Regions from separate parts of the Acidovorax sp. LjRoot194 genome, predicted to be linked through region 2. Evidence: predicted binding sites of a transcription regulator. Region 2 holds the regulator's gene; each other region holds the start of a gene.
The links. Region 2 encodes FNR, which switches genes on or off when oxygen is low (the NO sensors DNR and NnrR bind a similar motif). Its sites were predicted from a motif close to TTGATNNNNATCAA; they were not measured.
Positions count from the first base shown of each region.

Region 1: ACSQ3N_RS20695 (FeoA family protein) is a predicted target of FNR. The motif match lies at 3,557-3,570, and genes of this name have one in related genera.
Region 3: ACSQ3N_RS00960 (universal stress protein) is a predicted target of FNR. The motif match lies at 2,537-2,550, and genes of this name have one in related genera.

Region 1 covers NZ_CAXUQB020000001.1:4,551,052-4,556,894, forward strand. Annotated here, with positions in the region: gene ACSQ3N_RS20680 (sensor histidine kinase) at 1-627, shown strand, start outside; gene ACSQ3N_RS20685 (hypothetical protein) at 987-1,244, opposite strand; gene feoB (ferrous iron transporter B) at 1,251-3,161, opposite strand; gene ACSQ3N_RS20695 (FeoA family protein) at 3,158-3,478, opposite strand; gene ACSQ3N_RS20700 (hypothetical protein) at 3,740-4,186, shown strand; gene kynB (arylformamidase) at 4,393-5,052, shown strand; gene kynU (kynureninase) at 5,145-5,843, shown strand, end outside.
Region 2 covers NZ_CAXUQB020000001.1:3,917,695-3,923,537, reverse strand. Annotated here, with positions in the region: gene ccoP (cytochrome-c oxidase, cbb3-type subunit III) at 1-773, shown strand, start outside; gene ccoG (cytochrome c oxidase accessory protein CcoG) at 895-2,343, shown strand; gene ACSQ3N_RS17760 (FixH family protein) at 2,384-2,704, shown strand; gene ACSQ3N_RS17755 (hypothetical protein) at 2,814-3,104, shown strand; gene fnr (fumarate/nitrate reduction transcriptional regulator Fnr) at 3,205-3,927, opposite strand; gene hemN (oxygen-independent coproporphyrinogen III oxidase) at 4,110-5,492, shown strand; gene ACSQ3N_RS17740 (sulfite exporter TauE/SafE family protein) at 5,545-5,843, shown strand, end outside.
Region 3 covers NZ_CAXUQB020000001.1:199,039-204,881, forward strand. Annotated here, with positions in the region: gene ACSQ3N_RS00945 (D-amino acid dehydrogenase) at 1-186, opposite strand, end outside; gene ACSQ3N_RS00950 (LysR family transcriptional regulator ArgP) at 304-1,215, shown strand; gene ACSQ3N_RS00955 (TetR/AcrR family transcriptional regulator) at 1,345-1,968, shown strand; gene ACSQ3N_RS00960 (universal stress protein) at 2,058-2,480, opposite strand; gene ACSQ3N_RS00965 (metallophosphoesterase) at 2,597-3,442, opposite strand; gene ACSQ3N_RS00970 (LysR family transcriptional regulator) at 3,475-4,434, opposite strand; gene ACSQ3N_RS00975 (hypothetical protein) at 4,572-5,012, shown strand; gene ACSQ3N_RS00980 (phosphoenolpyruvate carboxykinase (GTP)) at 5,214-5,843, opposite strand, start outside.

The DNA of each region.
Region 1 (5,843 bases), 630 kb from region 2:
TCGCAAAGCGAAGCCGAGCGCACGCAGGCCCAGGCGCACCTCGAGCAGGCCATCGCCCGCACCTCGCACCTGGCGCAGCAGCTGCTGGACCTGGCCGCGCTCGATGAAGCGCAGCGCCCAGCCCCGCGCGACCTGGACGTGGCGCAGTGGCTGCGCGCCGCGCTGGCGCAGGCCGCGCCGCGGGCCATGGCCCGGCAGATCGAACTGTCGCTGGACGCGCCCGACAGCCTGACTGCGCGGCTGGACCTGCCCGCGCTGGAATCGGTGGTGCACAACCTGCTGGACAACGCGGTGCGCTACTCGCTCGCAGGCGGCACGGTGGCTGTCGGCCTGCGGGTGGACGACGGTGGCACAACGCTGCAATTGGCGGTGCAGGACGACGGGCCGGGCATTCCAACCGCTGAGCAGGGCAAGGTATTCGAACGCTTCTACCGCGGCCCGGGCCATGCGGCCGGTAGCGGTAGCCACAACGATGGGGACCATGCCACCAACGGCTCCGGCCTGGGCCTGGCCATCGTGCGCCAGGCCGCGCTGCGCATGGGCGGGCAAGTGCGGCTGGGCCAGGGGCTGGGTGGGCGGGGCGTGGGATTCTTCGTGGAGATACCGCTGGCGGCGCGCCGGGGCTGATGCGGCGCTGATCCGAGCGGGCCATGGCCGTCGTGACAACCGCTGGCCATCGGCCTGATGAGCTTCAGCCTCAGCGAACTCGCGGCCTGATGAGCTTCAGCCTCAGCGAACTCGCGGCCTGATGAACTGCAGCCTCAGCGACCTCACCATCCGTTCGGGCTGAGCCTGTCGAAGCCAGGGCATGCCCCAAGCGTACAAGGCTTCGACGGGCTCAGCCCGAACGGATTGGGGGTACGTGACGCATGTGGCCATCCAAGCCATCCAAGCCATCCAAGCCATCCAAGCCTATTAGATGCTCCAGCGCCCTCTACCGCTTGATGGACAAGCGCAAGCAGCTACAAATAATATAGCAACCTATATCAATGCCGCGAGCGTGGCATGGCCACTGTTTTCTCGGCAGCCTCGCCCGGCAACGATGCTGCAGGACCGCAGCCACCGCCACCGCTACTGCAGCTGCTGCACCCCCCACCGCCGTCCCCGCTGCCGCAGCCCGGTGCCTGCACCAGCGCCGGATGCACCCGGCCCAGACGTTGCCGCCAACCCTGCGGCATGTAGCGCCACGCCACGTAGAGCATGGCAACGGCCACGATCACGCCGACGATGATGTCCTGGGCCATGGTTGTCTACCCTCCACCCATCGCCAGTGCGATGCGGTACGTCACGAAGCTGGCCAGGTAGGCCAGCGCAAACAGGTACGCCGTCATGATCAACGGGTACCGCCAGCTGTTGGTCTCGCGCTTGACGGTGGCGATGGTCGACAGGCACTGCGGCGCGAAGATGAACCACACCAGCAGCGACAGCGCCGTGGCCAGTGACCATTGGGCGGCGATCAGCGGGCCCAGCTGCGCGGCAGTCTCCTCGCCCGTGGCAGACAGCGCGTATACGGTGCCCAAGGCCCCCACGGCCACCTCGCGCGCGGCCATGCCGGGCACCAGGGCGATGGAGATCTGCCAGTTGAAGCCGATGGGCGCGAACACCACCGCCAGCAGGCTGCCGATCTTGCCCGCCAGGCTGTATTCGATGGCGGGCCCGGTGGCGCCCACCGGTGGCGCCGGGAACGACGACAAGAACCACAGCAGCACGGTGAGCGCCAGGATGATGCCGCCCACGCGGCGCAGGAAGATCTTGGCGCGCTCCCACAGGCCGATGGCCAGGCTGCGCACGCTGGGCCAGCGGTAGGTGGGCAGCTCCATCAGCAGCGGCGCGGCACCGGTGTTGGTGCGCGCCAGCCGGGCCACGGCGGCCACCGCCATGGCGCTGACGATGCCGGCCACGTACAGCGCGAACAGCACCAAGCCCTGCAGGTTGAACACACCGGCCACCGTGCGCTCCGGGATGAAGGCCGCGATGAGCAGCGCATACACCGGCAAACGTGCCGAGCACGTCATGAGCGGCGCGATCATGATCGTCACCAGCCGGTCGCGCCAGCTCGGAATGGAGCGCGTGGCCATGATGCCCGGGATGGCGCACGCAAAGCTCGACAGCAGCGGGATGAACGAGCGGCCCGACAGGCCCACCACGCCCATCACCCGGTCCAGCAAAAACGCCGCGCGCGGCAGGTAGCCCGAGTCTTCCAGCACCAGGATGAAGAAAAACAGGATCAGGATCTGCGGCAGGAACACCACCACCCCGCCCGCGCCGGCGATGATGCCGTCGGTGAGCAGGCTGCGCAGCGTGCCCTCGCCCATGTTCGCGTTGACCCACGCGCCCGCGGCCTCGGTGGCGGCCTTGATCCAGTCCATGGGCGCAGCGGCCCAGCTGAACACCGCCTGGAACATCAGGAACAGCGTCACGGCCAGAAGCACCATGCCCCACACCGGGTGCAGCACCACCGCGTCGATGCGGTCGTCGCGGTGCAGGCTGACCTGCGGTGCGCGCACCGCCATGTCGATGATGCGGCGCACCTGCTGGTGCAGCTGCATCACCTGCTGCTGCGCGCTGCCTTCGGGCATCGCCACCGGCACCTGCGCGGCAGCCAGCGCCGCAGGCTGCACCGTGTCCAGCCATTGCACCAGTTCTTGCGCACCGCCGCCCCGCACGCCCACGGTGGCCAGCACCGGCATGCCCAGCTCGCGCGCCAGCGCCTCGCGGTCGATCACGATGCCCTGGCGCTCTGCCACGTCGCTCATGTTCAGCACCAGCACCATGGGCAGACCCAGGGAGCGGGCCTCCAGCACCAGGCGCAGGTTCAGCCGCAGGTGGGTGGCATCGGTCACGCAGACCAGCACCTCGGGCGCGGGCTCGCCCGCCCTCCGGCCGGTGACGATGTCGCGCGTGACAGCCTCGTCCATGCTCTGCGCATGCAGGCTGTAGGCACCCGGCAAGTCCAGCACGCGCACGCGCCGGCCGCTGGCTGTCTGCAGCGAGCCTTCCTTGCGCTCGACCGTCACGCCCGCATAGTTGGCCACCTTCTGGCGGGCACCCGTCAGCAGGTTGAAGAGCGCGGTCTTGCCGCAGTTGGGATTGCCCAGCAGGGCGATGCGCAGCGAGGCAGTTGCCGACGGCGCGGTGGTGGAGGTGCCTTGCGCGCTCATGGCTGTACCTCGACGCCGACTTGCACCTGCACCATCGACGCCTCGCTGCGGCGCAAGGCAAACGTGGCCTGGCCAACGCGCACAGCAATCGGGTCCACCCCGAACCCACCGCGTGCGACCACACGCACCGCCTCGCCAGGGAGAAAGCCGATCTCCATCAGACGCAATACCGTGCCCTCTTCCTGCTCGCCGCTGGCGCTGCGAAGGCCCGTCACCAGCGCCGGGGTGTGCAGGGCCAGCCCGTCAAGGCAGGTGGATGGCGCAGGGCCAGTGAAGAACTGCTGCGGCACAGCGGCGCCATCGTGCGAGGTAGTCATCGGAGTCTGATTTTTTGAATGTTATTGATTCTCATTTTAATGACACCAAGGTTGGGAGTTTGGTTCCGTCGAAGAGGGTTGATGCAGCGCAACAAGCCTGCAGGGACTGCCTCGCTAGAAGAGGCTCTGCCATTGCTGCGGCAAACGCACTACGGCTTCAGGTCTGCGGGCTGGAACGGCGCCACATCGGCAGTGCCCATTGCTAGCGCCTTGTTTGTGTTACACCTGAAAATCGCTGGTCACTAAGCATTGCGAAGACGAATGAACGATTACTTCTGGCTCCTTTGTGCGGCGTGGTGTGGTCTCACGGGCGCGGTCTATATACGGTATAGGCTTGGAAAAAGTGTGGCCGCTGGAGAATTTTCCGCAGAGGAGGTCGCATCCTTCACGCGGGCATACGCGCTTTGGATCTCCTGCCCCTGTGTTCTTCTTTGGGTCCTGCAAAGGTCGGAGGGCGACAGCGCAGCGCCGATGTTTCTGACGTGGCCGCAACCGCAGAGATCGCTGGCCCTATCCGTCCAGATTTTTCTGTGGAGCGCACTGCTCTGGTGGGTATTCCTCAAGGATGGCGCCTCGACCCTCTCGAGATACCTGCGCGCGACGCAGCGGAACCTGGGCATCTTCAATGGCCCTGCCGCGATCCGCATAGCTGCCGCTGCTGCAGTGGCAAGCGGGCTGTTCGCAGCCTTTTTCGGTGGTCGTCCCTGACAGACGCACCCACGCGGACGACGCGCTACGCGGGCCTCGGCGCGGGCATGTGGCCATGCAGGGTCGACTCTGGGGCGAAGGTGAACGGCAAGCAGGGTTGATCTTCTGACGCACTTTTTGATAGATCGTTTAGGCTTCAACAAAATATGAAGGGTGTTGGAAATAACCGACACCACGGGTTTTCCGGGACATGCAAACTTTGTCCCATGCCAACCAGCCCCTCTTCCTCCGCCGCCCGCAGGCTCTGGGACATTTCGCCGCCCGTGCATGCGGGCAGCCCCGTGTTCCCGGGCGACACGGCGTACAGCCAGCAGTGGTGCGCCACCATCGGGCCCGGTTGCCCGGTGAACGTGAGCGCCATCACGCTGTCGCCCCACGTGGGCGCGCATGCCGATGCGCCGCTGCACTATGACGAGCACGGTGCCAGCATCGGCGATGTGTCGCTCGACGCCTTTCTGGGCCCCTGCCGCGTGATCCACGCTATCGCGCGCGGGCCGCTCATCACCTGGGACCACATCGCCCACGCGGTGGGCGCCACGCTGCCGCAGCGCGTGCTGGTGCGCACCTACCAGCACATGCCCCAGGACCGTTGGGACGGCGCACTGGCGGCCTATGCCCCCGACACCATCGAGCGCCTGGCGGACCTCGGCGTGCTGCTGGTGGGCATCGACACCGCCAGCATCGACCCGGCCGATAGCAAGACTTTGGACAGCCACCAGGTCATCCGCCGCCGCGGTCTGCGCGTGCTGGAGAACCTGGTGCTCGACGATGTGCCCGAGGGCGACTACGAGCTGATCGCCCTGCCGCTCAAGCTCACCACCGCCGACGCCTCACCCGTGCGCGCCGTGCTGCGTGCGTTGGCCTGATCACTCATTTTTATAAAGCTTTTGGGCCGCTACCGCTTGCTGATAAAGCGCCAGCAGCTATCAAAACAGAAGCAAACAACCACCTATCTGCCATGACCATCACCGCACAAGACTGCCGCGCGCTCGACGCACAAGACCCCATCGCCCCGCTGCGCGAGCACTTTGCGCTGCCCCGGGGCGTGATCTACCTGGACGGCAACTCGCTGGGCGTGGCACCCAAGGCCGCAGCAGCCCGCGTGGCCGATGTGGTGACGCGCGAGTGGGCCACGGACCTCATCCAATCCTGGAACACCGCGAGCTGGTTCGACCTGCCCCAGCGCCTGGGCAACCAGCTGGCCCCGCTGATCGGTGCGGGCCCGGACGAAGTGGTCTGCACCGACAGCACTTCGATCAACCTCTACAAGGTGCTGAGCGCGGCGCTGAACATCGCCCGCGAGGACAACCCCGCGCGCAAGCGCATCGTCAGCGAGCGCAGCAACTTCCCCACCGACCTGTACATCGCCGAAGGCCTGTGCAAGGAGCGCGGGCTGGAGCAGGTGCTGGTGGAGCCCGAAGACATCGCCGCCGCGCTGAACCCCGACGTGGCGGTGCTGATGCTCACCCATGTGAACTACCGCACCGGCGCCATGCACGACATGGCCGCCATCACGGCCGCCGCGCATGCCCAGGGCATCCTGTGCGTGTGGGACCTGGCGCACAGCGCGGGTGCGGTGCCCGTCGATCTGAACGGCGCGGGTGCAGATTTTTCCGTCGGCTGTGGCTACAAGTACCTCAACGGCGGCCCCGGCGCG
Region 2 (5,843 bases):
ACGAGGACCTGGTCGAGATGAACAACCCCCTGCCGCGCTGGTGGGTGTGGCTGTTCGTCATCACCATCGTGTTCGGCCTGGCGTACCTGGCGGCCTACCCGGGTCTGGGCAGCTTCAACGGCAAGCTCAACTGGACGCAGAAGGGCGAGTACGAGGCCGAGATGGCCAAGGCCAAGGCCGCGCTCGACCCGCTGTACGCCCGCTTTGCATCCATGAAGCCCGAGGACGTGGCCAAGGACCCGCAGGCCCAGGCCATCGGCGAGCGCCTGTTCATGAACAACTGCGCCCAGTGCCACGGCTCCGACGCACGCGGCAGCAAGGGCTTTCCGAACCTGGCCGATGCCGACTGGCTGCACGGCGGCACGCCCGAGAAGATCCGCGAGACCATCACGCAGGGCCGCATCGGCACCATGCCCCCGATGGCCGCCGCCGTGGGCACGCCCGAGGACGTGCGCAACCTGTCGCACTACGTGCTGAGCCTGTCGGGCAGCCCGCACGACTCGCTGCGTGCATCGCTGGGCAAGTCCAAGTTCGGTGCCTGCGCGGCCTGCCACGGCATGGATGGCAAGGGCAACCAGGCCCTGGGTGCGCCCAACCTGACCGATGACATCTGGCTGCACGGCTGGGGCGAAGCCGCCATCACCGCCATGATCAACAACGGCAAGACCAACCAGATGCCTGCGCAGGCGGACAAGCTGACCGAAGCGCAGATCGGCGTGCTGTCGGCCTACGTGTGGAGCCTCTCGGGCAAGCAGGTGGCGGCGGCCAGGTAGGCCCGGGCACCTGACCACGCCGGGCGGCGCGACAGCCAGCGCCGCCCTGCGGTCCGCACCGCGCATCCCTCCCGCCAGCCAGGGCCTCACCGTTTCAAAAGCCAGCACCACGAGCCACACCATGAAGCCACCCAGCGGGCCTGCCCGCAAGGTCATCCCCATCGCGGCGGTCGCGGCCGATGCGTCGTCGTCCCAGGGCGAGATCGTCTCGCTGTACGAGGCGCAAAAGAAGATCTACCCCCGCTCCATCAGCGGCGTGTTCGCGCGCTGGCGCTGGGCCATGGTGTTCCTCACGCAGCTCGTGTTCTACGGGCTGCCATGGTTCGAGTGGGGGCAGCGCCAGATGGTGCTGTTCGACCTGGGTGCGCGGCGCTTTTACATCTTCGGCCTGGTGCTGTACCCGCAGGACTTCATCTACCTCACGGGCCTGCTCATCATCTCGGCGATGTCGCTGTTCCTGTTCACCGCAGTGGCGGGGCGGCTGTGGTGCGGCTTTGCGTGCCCGCAGACGGTCTACACCGAGATGTTCATGTGGATCGAGCACAGGATCGAGGGGGACCGCAGCGCGCGGCTGCGGCTGGACAAGGGGCCGTGGACGGCAGAGAAGGCGGTGAAGAAGTCGCTCAAGCAGCTGGCGTGGATGTCGGTGGCGCTGTGGACGGGTTTTACCTTCGTGGGCTACTTCGTGCCCATCCGCACGCTGGGCAGCGAGCTGCTGGCCTTCTCGGGCGGGTGGCAGATGTTCTGGGTGCTGTTCTACGGCTTTGCCACCTACGGCAACGCGGGCTACATGCGCGAGCAGGTCTGCAAGTACATGTGCCCCTATGCGCGCTTTCAGAGCGCGATGTTCGACAAGGACACGCTGGTGGTGAGCTACGACCCCGAGCGGGGCGAGCAGCGCGGCCCGCGCAAGAAGGGCATCGACTACAAGGCCCAGGACCTGGGCGACTGCATCGACTGCTCGCTGTGCGTGCAGGTGTGTCCGGTGGGTATCGACATCCGCAACGGGCTGCAGTACGAGTGCATCGGCTGCGGGCTGTGCGTGGACGCTTGCAACACCGTGATGGACAAGATGCAGTACCCGCGCGGGCTCATCCGCTACTCCACGCAAAACGGCGTGGCCAACCGGTGGAGCCAGTCGCAGATGCTGCGCCGGGTGCTGCGCCCCCGCGTGCTGATCTACACCGCGATCCTGGCAGCGCTGTGTCTTGCCATGCTGGCCAGCCTGGTCACGCGCACGCCGCTGAAGGTGGACGTGGTGCGCGACCGTGCAGCCCTGTCACGCATCGTGGCCGGGGGCAAGCTCGAGAACATCTACCGCCTGCAGATCATGAATGCGACCGAGGGGCCGCAGCGCTACCGCATCGCCGCCCGCGGGCTGACCGCGCTCGAAGTGGCCTCGGAGGCCGAGGTGGACATCGGTGCCGCGGAGTCCCGCTGGGTGGCGGTGCGGCTGCAGATTCCGTACGGATCGGCCGCGCCGGGCTCGCACGCGGTGCAGTTCGACGTGCAGGCGGTGGACCGAGCCGCCCATGTGACCGAGAAATCCGTTTTCCTGGTGCCGCGCTGAGGCGCTGCACCGCCCGAGAAGATTTGCAAGGAGTACTGACATGCCATCGAATCCCGCCATCGGCCGCAACGGCCCAGCCATCTCTGCCAGTTCCACAGGTCCGGGCGCCGCGCCCGCCGCCGCCCCGTGGTGGAAGTTCGGCCACGTCTGGCTGGTCATCGCCGGGCCCGCCATCGTGATCGTGGCCGGCTTCGTCACGCTGTGGCTGGCCATCTCGCGCCCCGACCCGGTGGTGGCGGAGGACTACTACCGCCAGGGCATCGAGATCAACAAGGCGCTGGAAAACCCCGCCAAGAGCCTGGCGCCTGCCGTGAAGGGCCGCAACCACGCCGCCACGCCGGTGCAGGACCAGCCGCGTTGAGTCGCCCACCGGCTGACCGGCTGCGAAGACGAGAACAACAACACCGGCGAGCACCGGCGGCCCCTGCGGTACCGCCGTGCCCGTTCGCCCCGCGAAGGAGACTGCAAGTATGTGGACGCAACGCCTGATGTGGATTGCCTGGCCCGCCTTTTTGATGGCCGGCGTGATGGAGATGCTGGTCTTTGCCCTGGTCGATCCGCACGACCTGCACTGGTTCGGCCAGCCCCTGGCACTGTCGCGCGAGGGGGTCTATACCCTCGCGTTCTTCGCGTTCTGGGCCGTCACGATGGCATCGAGCGCGCTGACCACGCTGCTGGCGATGTCGCCGTTCGAGCTGAACCGCTGTCCCGTGCCGCCGGGGGAGCGCCCTGACGATTGCCGCAAGACGTCGTGCTCCTGATGTGCCGAGGTGTGCGGAGACTGCGGGTGGTGAAAACGGCGTTTTGAAAACGACAGCGCCGGCTCGAGGCCGGCGCCGAAGTCCTGGCCTGTGGTGGTGCTCAGTGGCAGGCTTGCTGGCTGTTCACGATGCGCTTGAGCGCGTCGGTATCGAGGATGCGCACATGGCGCTGCTTGACCTCGACGATGCCTTCTTCGACGAACTTGGAGAACGTGCGGCTCACGGTCTCGAGCTTGAGGCCCAGGTAGCTGCCGATCTCTTCGCGCGTCATGCGCAGCACCAGCTCGGACTGCGAGAAGCCCCGTGCGTGCAGGCGCTGCACCAGGTTCAGCAGGAATGCGGCCAGCCGCTCTTCGGCGCGCATGCTGCCCAACAGCAGCATCACGCCATGCTCGCGCACGATCTCGCGGCTCATGATCTTGTGCACATGGTGCTGCAGCGCCGTGACCTCGCGCGAGAGTTCTTCGATGCGGTCGAACGGCATCACGCAGACTTCGGCGTCTTCCAGCGCCACGGCATCGCAGGTGTGCTGGTCGTTCACGATGCCGTCGAGGCCGATGATCTCCCCGGCCATCTGGAAACCGGTGACCTGGTCGCGGCCGTCTTCGGTCGCCACGCAGGTCTTGAAGAAGCCGGTGCGGATGGCGTACAGCGAGGTGAAGGTCTCGCCGTTGCGGAACAGCGTGGTGCCGCGCTTGACCTTGCGGCGGGTGGCCACGACCTCGTCGATGCGCTGCAACTGCTCATCGCTCAGGCCGACAGGCATGCACAGCTCCCGCAGATTGCAGTTGGAGCAGGCGACTTTCATGGTGAGCGGGTTCATAGGTACAGCAGGTTGGGGTTCGGGCGTTTCACCCCGTGGTGGCGAGGCTTCGCTGCGGACCGGGGGTGGGCGACTGACATGCATCAAATTGTCGCTGGTCGGCTGGTGGCATCACTTGACGTAGATCAAGGACGTGAGGAACAGCTTACGGCACAGTGGCAGCGTACGCAAGGATGCTTCCAATGACTGCTGTTTCGCCCGAGCTGCTGCGCCGCTTCGATGTGCCAGGGCCCCGCTATACCTCCTACCCCACGGCCGACCGCTTCGTCGAGGCTTTCGGGCAGGACGACTACGTGCTTGCGCTGGAGCAGCGCCGCGCAGGCACCGGGGCCAAGGCGCTGCCGCTGTCCCTGTACGTGCACATTCCGTTTTGCGAATCGCTGTGCTACTACTGTGCGTGCAACAAGATCATCACCAAGCACCATGACCGCGCCGATGTCTATCTGCGCTACCTGAGCCGCGAGATCGACCTGCACACCGCACACTGCGGCACCGGGCAGGTGGTGAGCCAGCTGCACCTGGGCGGGGGCTCGCCCACGTTCCTGTCCGACGACGGCCTGCGCGAGCTCATGGCCATGCTCAAGCGCAGCTTCACGCTGGCGCCGGGCGGCGAGTATTCGATCGAGGTGGACCCGCGCACGGTGGATGCCAGGCGCCTGGCGGTGCTGGCCGAGCTGGGCTTCAACCGGCTGAGCTTCGGCGTGCAGGACTTCGACCCCGAGGTGCAGAAGGCCGTGCACCGCATCCAGCCCGCGGAGCAGGTGTTCTCGCTGGTCGAATCGGCCCGCGCGCTGGGCTTCGAGTCGATCAACGTCGACCTCATCTACGGCCTGCCGCGCCAGACGCCCGAGTCGTTCGACCGCACGCTGGCCCAGGTGGTGCAACTGCGGCCCGACCGCATTGCGCTGTATGCCTACGCACACCTGCCCGAGCGCTTCAAGCCGCAGCGCCGCATCGTCCCCGCCGAGCTGCCCATGGGCGGCGCCAAGGTGTCGATGCTGTCACGCTCGCTCGATGCCTTCATGGCCACAGGCTACGTGTACGTGGGCATGGACCACTTCGCGCTGCCCGACGACGCGCTGGCCGTGGCCAAGCGCCAGGGCCGGCTGCACCGCAACTTCCAGGGCTACAGCACCCAGCCCGACTGCGACCTGATTGGCCTCGGGGTATCCGCCATCGGCCGTGTGGGCGCGACGTACAGCCAGAACGCGAAGACGCTGGACGAGTACTACGACTTCCTGGACCAGGGCCGGCTGCCGGTGGTGCGCGGCCTGGCGCTGACCCGCGACGACCTGGTGCGCCGCGCCGTCATCATGGCGCTGATGTGCCAGGGCGAGCTGCTGTTCGAGCCGCTGGAGCAGGCGTGGCTCATCGACTTTCGGCGCTACTTCGCGGCCGAGATCGAGCGGCTGGAGGAGATGGCCGGCCAGGGGCTGGTGCAGATCCGCCCCGATGGCATCGCAGTGACTGCCATGGGCTGGTTCTTCGTGCGCGGCATCGCGATGGTGTTCGACCGCTATCTGCAGGCAGACCGCAACCGGGCGCGGTTCTCGCGCATCATCTGATGCCCGGCCGCACCGCCCGGGCCCACTGGGTGCCTTCAGGCGCTTGCCCACCATGCTGCTCACGGTAGCTTCGACCGCCCTGCTCATGGGCCTTGCCGGCGGGTCCCACTGCCTGGCCATGTGCTCTGCGCCTTGCGGGGCGCTGGTGGGGCAGGGGGGCGGCTCTGCAGCGGGTGCCGTGGCGCAGCCGGTGCGGTGGTTGCCGCGCGGTGGCGTGGTGCAGCGCACGGCGGCGTTTCACGCGGGCCGGCTGGCGGGCTATGCCCTGGCAGGCGCCCTCGCGGCCCTGGCCATGGACAGCCTGGCATGGCTGACCCAGCACACCATGGCGCTGCGCCCCGCCTGGACCCT
Region 3 (5,843 bases), 3.7 Mb from region 2:
GAGCGGGGCATCGCGGTTGGCCCAGGGCTCGCAGTAGCTCACCGAGATCTGCGCCGCGTTGGCAAAACTGGTCTCCAGCGCCGCATCGGGCTGGCGGTCGACCACGACGACCTCGTGGCCCCGCTCGAGCAAATGCCAGGCCGTGCTGATGCCGATGATGCCGGCGCCCAGGATGATGGTTTTCATGGGGCGCAGTGTGATCCACATTGCGTTCCACTAAAAGCAAAATTAAACTTACTCCAAAAACATCAGCGGGCCTAATAAAGCGGGCAGCGCTTTCACCAGTTCACACGCCGCCAGATCATGAGCACCTACGACCCCGCCGCCCTGGAATGCCTTGCCGCCATCGTCGAAGAGGGCGGTTTCGAGCGCGCGGCGCAGCGCCTGAACGTGACCCAGTCCGCGGTCTCGCAGCGGCTGCGCGCGCTGGAGGCGCAGGTGGGCTCGGTGCTCATCGTGCGCAGCCGGCCGCTACGCCCTACGTCGGCAGGGCAGTTGCTGCTCAAGCACACCAAGCAACTGCGCCTGCTGCGCGCCGACCTGGAGCGCGACCTGCACGAGCTGGCACCCAGCGCGCCCGGAGGCACGCGCGAAGACGAGCGTATCGCCATCGCCATCAATGCCGACAGCATTGCCACCTGGGCCATGGGCGCGCTGCACGACCTGGTGTGCCAGCGCCTGCCATTGGAGATCATCGTGGACGACCAGGACTTCACGCAGGAGTGGCTGCGCTCGGGCCAGGTGCTGGGCTGTGTGACCACGCTCAAGCAGGCGTTGCGCGGCTGCAAGATGGTGCCGCTGGGCGCCATGCCCTACGTGGCGGTGGCGGCCACCCGCTATGCCGAGCAGCACCTGCCGCAGGGTCTCACGCCGCACAACTTCCGCGACGTGTCGTTCCTGGCCTTCAACCGCAAGGACGACATGGCTGCGGAATTCGTGGCCAGGGCCTTCGGCTTGAAGCGGGTGGCCTTGAACCACCTTTTCGTGCCGGGGTCGGAGGCACAGTTGCGTGCCGTGGCAGCAGGCTGGGCCGTGGGGGTGATCCCCGAGCTGCTCGCACGCCCCGCCATCGCGGACGGCAGCCTGGTGAACGTGGCGCCGGGGCGATCGTTGCCCATCCAGCTGTACTGGCACTGCTGGAACCTGGAATCGGAATTGCTTGACGCATTGACCGCCGCCTTGACAGGTGCTGCGGCGCATTCGCTGGTGTCCTGAAGGCAGGCGGTGCGCCGGTCAGCCTGTCCGGCACAACCCCGGCGACGAAATCTGCCATGCGGGTAAACACCGTGAACGATGTAGTTGCATTGCAACTGGGTCATTTATTTTTCTACCGCAATGTATAAAATGGACGCCATGCAAACGCAGCCCACCAAACCGTCCTTCAAGGAGCAGATGCACCAGGCCCGCGAGGAAGCCATCCTGCGCTCCACCTGCCAACTGCTCGGCGAAAAAGCCTTCGACGCCATGACCATGGACGACGTGGCCAACGCCGTGGGCATCGCCAAGGCCAGCCTGTACAAGCATTTCTGCAGCAAGGAAGAGCTGTGCAGCGCCGCCATGGTGCAGATCCTGGGGCGGGTGAAGGCCTACCTGGCCAGCCTGCCGCAGGAGATGCCACCGGTGGAAAAGCTGCAGTCCCTGGTGCGCTGGTCGCTGGAGCGCCTGCTGACCAACGAAATGCCGCTGCTGCCCAGCCGCAATTCCACGCTGCGCGCGGTGCTGATGGCCAACAAGGACTACCTCGACGGCCTGGTCACCGTGAGCGACCAGATCGGCGAGTGGATCACGGTGGCCCAGTCGCAGGGCCTGATCAACCCCACGCTGCCGCCGCTGGTGGTGCTCTACACGCTGTACGCCCGCGCCTGCGACCCGGTGGTGAGCTTCCTCAAGGAAGGCGGGCAGTATTCGGACGCCGAGATCATCGACCTGGTGGTGCGCACCTGCTTCGAGGGGCTGGCGGCGCGCTAGTCCTGGCGCAGATCACGCCCTCACGCAAAAAGCCCGGCATGCCGGGCTTTTTGCATGGCGAGCGGCACGGGCCGCGCCGCTTTAGTGCATCAGCGCACCAGCAGCACCGGCACTTTGCTGTGTGCCAGCACCTGGGTGGTCACCGAGCCCATGACCAGCGTGGCCAGCGCTCCGTGGCCGTGGGAGCCCATCACCAGCAGGTCGAACTTGCCCGAGTCCGCCACCTTGGCGATGGACTCGCCCACCGCGCCCACCTTGATGCTGCGCTTGGCGTCGATGCCGTGGCGGCCGAGGAACTTGCACACGGGGGCGAGGACCTTCTCGGCTTCTTCGGCGTGGTAGTTGTCCACCACGTCCTTGCCCAGCGCAGAGCGTGCGCGGGCGGGCAGCGGGGCCTGCACGGTGAGCACGGTGTACTGGTGGTTGCCGCTGAGCAGTTCCTCGTGGGTGGCGAGGTAGGCCAGCATTTTTTTGGTGTACGCGCTGCCGTCGACAGCAAGCAGGATGTTCATGAGGTGCTCCAGAAAAAGGGATGGGGTCAGACTACTGCGCGGGGACTTCTGTTGTCTTGACCTGGGTCATGCTTTTTCTCCTGCGCCTGCGGCGCCGTGGGGCACCCGCAAGCCCATCATACGGTGACGCAAAAATGCGGCTCGAACGCAGCCTGCTCGCCCTTGCGGGCATAGCCCAGCGGGTTGGCCACCACGCGGCACTGCCAGGGCACGCCGTTGGCGTGCACGCCGCGCACCACATAGTCGCTGGGGGCGTGCAGGTGGCCGTGCAGCCAGAGCTGGGCCTGGGGCAACAGGGCATCGAGCGCATTGCAAAAACCCGCGGTGCCGGGCACCAGGCCGTAGCGCGGGTCGGCGCTCAGGAGGCTGGGCGCAAAGTGCGTGACCACCACCGTGGGGCCATCGAACGGCGTGGCCAGCGCTGCGGCGAGCCAGGCTTGGCTGGCCAGCGCCTCCTCGCGCATGGGCTCTGCCAGAAAGGGCTCGCCCTGGCGCGTGCCACCCGTCTTGCGCAGGTAGAAGTTCGCGGCGCGGAAGGCCTTGTCGCGGTGCTTCAGGCGGCGGGTGATGTCGGTCGTGCCTTCATGGTCGGCCAGGGCGTCGAAGTCGCTCCAGAGCGTGGCGCCGACAAAGCGCACGCCCTGCAGCTGCAGCGTTTCACGCTCCAGCCACACAATGCCCAGCCCCTCGCAGGTGCGGCGCAGGCGGGCGTGGGCTTCGTCGAAATCCTGCGCGTCGTACTCGTGGTTGCCGGGTACGAAGAGCACCGGCGTGGGCCAGCCCGCGTACTGGGGCAAGGGTGAAAAGCGCGCCAGGCCGAAGTCGTCGTCGGCCAGCAGCGAGCCCGCCTGGTAGGAGCCGACGTCCCCGGCCAGCACCAGCACGTCGGCACCGGGCGCAGGTTCGGGCTTGAAATGGGGGTGGACTTCGAGGTGCAGGTCGGACAGCAGTTGAATCTTCATGGACCGGGCAGTCTACGTCCTCGCGCAAATCCTCAGGTTTCGGGAAAGGTGCGCCGGGCCGACCGGGCCAGGGCCTGCAGCAGCCACGTCATGGCGGTCTGCTGGGCGCTGCGGCGGCGCCACAGGGCATCCACGTGCACGGGCGGCACGTCCAGCGGCAGGGTGCGCTGCACCAGCGCATCGGCAATGCCCGTCACCGGAACGAAGTGGCGCGGCAGCACGGTGAGCAGGTCCGAGCCCGAGACCACCCGTCCGGCCGTGAAGAACTGGTTGACGGTGATCACCACCTTGCGCTCGCGCCCCAGCGACGCCAGGGCCTCGTCGATGAAGCCGAACGGCCGGCCCGAGAAGCTCACCAGCATGTGGCGGGCCTCGCAGTAGGCGTCCAGCGTCAGGGGCGCGGTGGCCAGCGGGTGGCCCTGGCGCATCACGCACACGTATTCGCCGTCGTACAGACGCCGGCTCTCGAAAGCCACCGCATCGCCCGACTGGGCGCGTGCCGTCAGGTCCGCCAGCACGGCGGGGAAGTAGCCCACGGCCATGTCGGCCGCCTCGTCATCGAGCAGGCGCCGCGGGTCGCGCGTGGTCAGGGGCAGCACGCGGATGGCGATGCCGGGCGCCTCGCGCTCGATGATCTCGACCAGCGCTGGCACCAGCGTGGCCGCGGTGGCGTCGGCCATGGCCAGCACGAAGGTGGATTTGGCCGTGGCAGGGTCGAACCGCCCGGGCGAAAAGGACTCCTGCAGCTGCGCCAGCGCCTCGCGCACCGGGGGCCACAGCGCCAGCGCACGCGCGGTGGGCTCCACCCCCTGGCCGCTGCGCACCACCAGCTCGTCGCCCACCACGTCCCGCAGGCGGCGCATCGCGTTGCTCACGGCGGGTTGGGTGATGGACAGCTTGTGGGCCGCGCGCGTCAGGCTGCGCTCTGCCATCACCTCATCGAAAACCCGCAGCAAATTGAGGTCCAGAGAGCGGAAGTTCAAGGGTGTCATGGGAGCGCCTGGATGCAATTATCACCAATGTGAATATCCATGATTCAAAATATAAACTTGAATGCGCAAAGGGTAAACCCTAATATCACCCCATCGCCCGGCAATCACGCCACAAGCGTTAGAAAAGGGAAACCGAAATGACCAGCTTCGCACACGTTGACTACCCCACCGAACACCTTGGCGTTGTACGCGCCGAAAACGCCGCCGCTGCCCTGAAGCGCGCCGCCACCCAATTTGACGGCGCCCGTGGCGCTGCCACCCTCCTGCTGGCTGCCGTGGTGTCCGCACTGCTGGTGGTGGCCCACCAAGTGGTCGACACCTGGACCGAAGGCCACCTGCTGGCCGCGTGGATGGTGTTGTGGCTCGTCGCCTTCGCCGCCCTGGCCCTGCTGACCTCGCCAGCACGCCGTGCCAGCGCTGTCCTGCGCGTGGCTGGCAAGGCCTTCACCGAAAACCGCCGCCGCGCTGCCGAAGACGAGCGCACCTGGCAAGTCGCCATGAAGGACCCCCGCATCATGGCCGAACTGAACCACGCCATGGGCATCGCCACGGTGAGCGACATTCGCAAGTACTACTGAGATGGACGGTGCGGCCAGACCGCACGATCCGCTGAACTTTAAAAGCCGTGGCGTTCTCGCCACGGCTTTTTTTGTGGCCTGCAGATTGGCACGGCATCGGCCATAGGTCGAAGGCAGGCATTAAAAAACCGCCCGGTCATCAGACGGGGCGGTTCTTCTTGGTCGTGGGGATGGGCCGACCTTACGGTCCAACCCAAAGCGTCAGGCAGCCAAGCGCTTTTCCAATGCTGCCTTGGTATCGAGCAGTGCCTTGGGCAGGTGGTACGCCAGCTGTTCGAAGTGCGCATCGTGCAGCTTGAACTCTTCTGCCCACGCGGCCTTGTCGATGCGGGTCACGGCCTCGAACTGCTGGGCGTTGAAGTCGATGCCCGTCCAGTTGATCTCTGCGTACTGGGGAGCCACGCCGAACATCGTCTCCGTTCCCTGGGCGGTGCCTTCCAGGCGGTCGATCATCCACTTGAGCACGCGCATGTTGTCGCCGTAGCCGGGCCAGACGAACTTGCCGGCCTCGTCCTTGCGGAACCAGTTCACGCAGAAGACCTTGGGCAGCGCCTTGCCGGTGGCGGCGATCTTGCCTTCCATGTCGAGCCAGTGCTGGAAGTAGTCGCTCATGTTGTAGCCGCAGAATGGCAGCATGGCGAACGGGTCGCGGCGCACCACGCCCTGGGCGCCGAAGGCGGCGGCGGTGGTTTCCGAGCCCATGGTCGCGGCCATGTACACGCCTTCCGTCCAGGTGCGGGCTTCGGTCACCAGGGGCACGGTGGTCGAGCGGCGGCCGCCGAAGATGAACGCGTCGATCGCCACACCGTTGGCGTCGTCCCACTGCGCATC